2 regions of the Salimicrobium jeotgali genome follow, and region 2 is predicted to be linked to the other one. Evidence: a T-box and tRNA genes for the amino acid it is inferred to sense, from the RefSeq annotation. Region 2 holds a T-box; the other holds one or more tRNA genes.
The links. The T-box of region 2 lies ahead of tyrS (tyrosine--tRNA ligase). A T-box ahead of a tRNA ligase gene usually reads a tRNA of that ligase, here a tRNA-Tyr.
Positions count from the first base shown of each region.

Region 1 (2,460 bases), 1.1 Mb from region 2:
AAGCATCTAAGCATGAAGCCCCCCTTGAGATGAGATTTCCCTTTGTAGAGATGCCTCTGAGACGAAGAGGTTGATAGGTCCGGTGTGGAAGCGTGGCGACACGTGCAGCAGACGGATACTAATCCATCGAGATCTTCTCTATACGTTGGTCGTATGTTTCTTATCCAGTTTTGAAGGTTCATTCCTTCCTAGATGTGGTGGCACTAGCGAAGAGGTCACACCTGTTCCCATGCCGAACACAGAAGTTAAGTTCTTCCGCGCCGATGGTAGTCGGGGTTACCCCCCGCAAGAGTAGGGCGCTGCCACATCGTTTTTTTTAATCAGCGCGGGGTGGAGCAGTCTGGCAGCTCGTCGGGCTCATAACCCGGAGGTCGCAGGTTCAAATCCTGCCCCCGCAACCAATATTCCACCGTAGCTCAGTGGTAGAGCAATCGGCTGTTAACCGATTTGTCGTAGGTTCGAATCCTACCGGTGGAGCCAAATTGCTTCCATAGCTCAGTGGTAGAGCACTTCCATGGTAAGGAAGGGGTCGCCGGTTCAAATCCGGCTGGAAGCTCTCGCAAACGAAACCAGGCCCGTTGGTCAAGTGGTTAAGACACCGCCCTTTCACGGCGGTAACACGGGTTCGAATCCCGTACGGGTCACCACTATTTCACTGGAGGATTAGCTCAGCTGGGAGAGCACTTGCCTTACAAGCAAGGGGTCGCAGGTTCGAGCCCTGCATCCTCCACCATAGTCGGCCGGCCTAGCTCAATTGGTAGAGCAACTGATTTGTAATCAGTAGGTTGGGGGTTCAAGTCCTCTGGCCGGCACCAGCAGAGTCCTTTATTACGGAGGGATAGCGAAGTTGGCCAAACGCGGCGGACTGTAAATCCGCTCCCATCGGGTTCGCAGGTTCGAGTCCTGCTCCCTCCACTTTTTTATGTTTCCATTTGTGAAGCTTTATGATTACAGAATTGTTGGGCTATGGCCAAGCGGTAAGGCAACGGTTTTTGGTACCGTCATGCGCTGGTTCGAATCCAGCTAGCCCAGCCTTTTTTTATTTTTTCATTAACGAATTTTCTATTGTTACGAGCCATTAGCTCAGCTGGTAGAGCATCTGACTTTTAATCAGAGGGTCGGAGGTTCGAGCCCTCCATGGCTCACTGCTTCATTGCGGGAGTAGTTCAGCGGTAGAACACCACCTTGCCAAGGTGGGGGTCGCGGGTTCGAATCCCGTCTCCCGCTCCATCGGGGCCTTAGCTCAGCTGGGAGAGCGCCTGCTTTGCACGCAGGAGGTCAGCGGTTCGATCCCGCTAGGCTCCATTACATTTTCACTTTTTATAAAAGAATAGATAAATAAAAGGAGTTTCTCGCGGAGAAACTCCTTTTTTGTATGAGCTATATGAACATTCTATCGGCTACTCCGTCGAGCCATTCGCCGAGATCTTCCAGTCGGAAAGGTTTCAACAGATAATCTTCGGCTTCCTCTCTCAGTGCTTCTTCCACTCTTTCCGTTTCCTCTTCTCCGGTCATAATCATAACCGCTACATTCCGGAAATCGTATTTCGTTTTGAGAAAAGGCAGTGTATCGATACCGATAGAACTTGCCAGCAGCAGTACATAATCCTCTTCCGGATGATACCAGTCTTCCTCGAGAAATTGTTGTCGGGTATGGAAAGTGATGACCCGTACCGGTTTATCGCTGATAAAAGAGCGAGTGGAGAAAAAGTCTTCCAGCTGCTGTCGCACGCTCGGATCATTTTCGACGATGAGTAGTGTGATCGTCTCTGCATCAAAGGCAGAAACCGGCATGTGAGTATGGGAAACAGTACGGTTTCTGCCGGTCCTTTTGGCATAATACAAAGCTTTATCTGCCCGTTCGAGGATGCTTTCTCCTCCGGGGGCATCCGAAAACTGCGCGATTCCTGCCGAAAAATGGACGTGAAACTGTTCGTCCCCTGAAGTGAATGTAATGGAGGAAAAGCGATTTCTCCATTCTTCCACTCTTGCATCCGCCTCCTGCGCAGAAGCACCCGGGAAGATCACAACAAATTCTTCCCCTCCATAACGGCTGATCGTCTCTCCTGATGTTTTCATCTGCTCAAATACTTTCACAAACGTCTCCAGAACCTGATCCCCCGTGTGGTGGCCGTATGTGTCATTGACTTTTTTAAAATGATCGAGATCCACCATGGCCGCAGAAAAGGTGTACCCGTTTTCCTTATGGAAGAGAGCCGACTGCTCCTTCAGTTTTTTCTCTAAAAACTTTCGATTGAAAGCGCCGGTCAGTTCGTCCTGCAGAATATGGGCAAGAATCTGTTCCCGCGAGGCAAGACGATTTTTCAGAAATGGAAGCAATACATCGGTTCTGACCGGCTTTCCGATGAAATCAGTCGCCCCCAGATTAAAGGAGAGGGCCCTGTGTTCATTTGAATTGTGCGCACTGACCATGATGACAGGGGTGGATTCATTATGGGC
Region 1 is NZ_CP011361.2:2,483,105-2,485,564, reverse strand. Features, by position in the region: rRNA gene AAV35_RS12545 (23S ribosomal RNA) at 1-142, shown strand, start outside; rRNA gene rrf (5S ribosomal RNA) at 194-308, shown strand; tRNA gene AAV35_RS12535 (tRNA-Met) at 325-401, shown strand; tRNA gene AAV35_RS12530 (tRNA-Asn) at 406-480, shown strand; tRNA gene AAV35_RS12525 (tRNA-Thr) at 485-556, shown strand; tRNA gene AAV35_RS12520 (tRNA-Glu) at 573-647, shown strand; tRNA gene AAV35_RS12515 (tRNA-Val) at 658-733, shown strand; tRNA gene AAV35_RS12510 (tRNA-Thr) at 740-815, shown strand; tRNA gene AAV35_RS12505 (tRNA-Tyr) at 833-915, shown strand; tRNA gene AAV35_RS12500 (tRNA-Gln) at 961-1,032, shown strand; tRNA gene AAV35_RS12495 (tRNA-Lys) at 1,073-1,145, shown strand; tRNA gene AAV35_RS12490 (tRNA-Gly) at 1,156-1,230, shown strand; tRNA gene AAV35_RS12485 (tRNA-Ala) at 1,233-1,305, shown strand; gene AAV35_RS12480 (response regulator) at 1,381-2,460, opposite strand, start outside.
Region 1: it encodes a tRNA-Tyr, which carries the amino acid that the T-box ahead of tyrS (tyrosine--tRNA ligase) is inferred to sense. The anticodon was not compared.

Region 2 (2,460 bases):
TTCAGGCCAGGCTGGAGCCCTTCCTCTTCCTTTACACCGCCGGAGTTTTTAAAAGGAGTATAACCGAAAGGGTTCTGAGGGAGCCCGGCTATGAAAGCGGCCTGCGGAATGGAGAGCTCCCCGGCGTCTACTCCGAAAATTCCACGGGCAGCACTTTGGACGCCTGCAATATTCTGGCCGTTTGCGTTCCGGCCGAAAGGTACGATATTCATATAAGCTTCAAGAATCTGATCTTTATCGAAGAATTGTTCCACACGCAGTGCGTTCATAACTTCTTTTGCTTTTCTTTCAAAAGAGACTTCATTTGTAAGAATCTGGTTTTTGACCAGCTGCTGCGTCAGGGTGCTTCCTCCGGTTTTGGTACTGGAATTGGTTACCTGCTGCACGACAGCCCGTAACAGAGCTTTTGGCACAATCCCGTTATGTTCTCTGAAATTCTCATCCTCCGTTGCAAGCACGGCTGACGTAAGGTGATCACTGACGTTATCGAGCTGCACTTCCTCCCGGTATAAATCAGATTGAACGTCCCCGAGCAGTTGATCGTTCGTAAAATAAAGCTGTGAGGTTTCTTCATAATTATACAGATTGGAGGCCAGTTCCTCTTCGCTCCGTACAGGTTCATCCTCAACGAGAGAAGCGAAATAACCGGCACCTACCCCTCCAACAAAAAATACACCTATAATTCCGACGATAATAAAAAATAGTAAAACGTTCCATAAAACATCATATGTAATTCGTGTATACTTAAAAATAGTGCCGTCTTCCCAGCGTTTTCGAATAGTATCCCTGTTCCACTTCATGATTGGTGACCTCCTAAAATGACACTGCCAATTATATCATATCCGTAATATCAGATGCATGAGAGCCGAAAGAAATAATTGCTTTCAAGAACAATGTATGATAAAAATGATACATAATTAAATCTGTTAAAGCTATGAACGGTTGCAGTAGGTTCTGCGCACTTCTACACAGAGAGTCGATGGCTGGTGAGAATCGACAGAGGTTCAGAACTGAATTACGTCCGGGAGCATCTTCTGGTGTGAATCAGAGGACGGTTGCATGTATTTGCAGCCGTTATATAAATGAAGTGGCACATAAGTGCAACCAGGGTGGTACCGCGACCGTTAAGACCTCGTCCCTTTCCGTAAGGAGACAGAGGTCTTTTTTAATGCAGGAAAAAATTTATTTACAGGGGTGAAACGTATGCATATTTTAGACAATTTGTCCAAAAGAGGCCTGGTCAATCAGGTTACAGATGAAGAGGGATTGCGGAAGCACTTAAGTGAGAACCAGGTAACGCTCTACTGTGGATTCGATCCTACGGCCGACAGTCTCCATATCGGGCATCTGCTCCCGATTCTCATGCTGAAACGTTTTCAGAAAGCGGGACACCGGCCGATTGCTCTTGTCGGCGGCGGTACCGGTATGATAGGGGACCCGAGCGGACGTTCTACAGAGAGACAGCTGAACTCCGAGGAAACCGTGAAAGGTTTCAGTAAAAAAATCGAAAATCAGATGGCGGGAATCCTTAATTTTGATGAAGGGGAGAATGCTGCCGTAGCGAGAAACAACCACGAGTGGTTATCGGAAATGACGATCATAGATTTCTTACGTGATACGGGGAAACACTTCGGTGTCAACTATATGCTGGCAAAAGATGCGGTGGAGTCCCGGATCGAAGCCGGTATCAGCTATACAGAATTCTCCTACATGATTTTACAGTCCCTGGATTTCCAGAAACTTTACGAAAAGGAAAACTGTACCCTCCAGCTCGGAGGAAGTGACCAGTGGGGAAATATTACTGCAGGTCTTGAACTGTTACGCCGCTCGGCAGCGGGAGAACAGGAAGTGGAAGCCTATGGCATGACGATGCCGCTCATTACGAAAGCGGACGGTTCAAAATTCGGTAAAACGGCCGGCGGCGCTATCTGGCTCGATCCTGAGAAAACGAGTCCTTACGAATTTTACCAGTTCTGGGTTAACGTGGACGACAGAGACGTTATTAAATTCCTTCATTTCTTCACCTTCCTTGATTTCGATGAAATAGAAGAACTTGAACGGGAAGTACAGGAACGACCGGAACAACGGACAGCTCATAAACGGCTGGCCGAGGAAATGACCAGAATTGTTCACGACGAAACTGCGCTCGAACAGGCTCAGAGGATTACAGAAGCTTTGTTCAGCGGAGATATCAAATCACTGAACGCCGGAGAAATTGAACAGGGTTTCAAAGGTGTTCCAGGGTACACGGTGGAAGAAGACGGGAAACGACTGGTGGAACTGCTCGTCGAAGCGGGTATTTCTTCCTCGAAGCGCCAGGCCCGTGAAGATATTTCCAACGGGGCGATTTATATCAACGGAGAAAGAAATCAGGAAGTAGGTCATGAACTCGGAGAAGCGGACAAAATCGAAGGCAAATATACGATCATCCGCCGAGGTAAGAAAAAATACTTTTTCATC
Region 2 is NZ_CP011361.2:876,032-878,491, forward strand. Features, by position in the region: gene AAV35_RS04360 (transglycosylase domain-containing protein) at 1-800, opposite strand, end outside; T-box leader at 926-1,143, shown strand; gene tyrS (tyrosine--tRNA ligase) at 1,204-2,460, shown strand, end outside.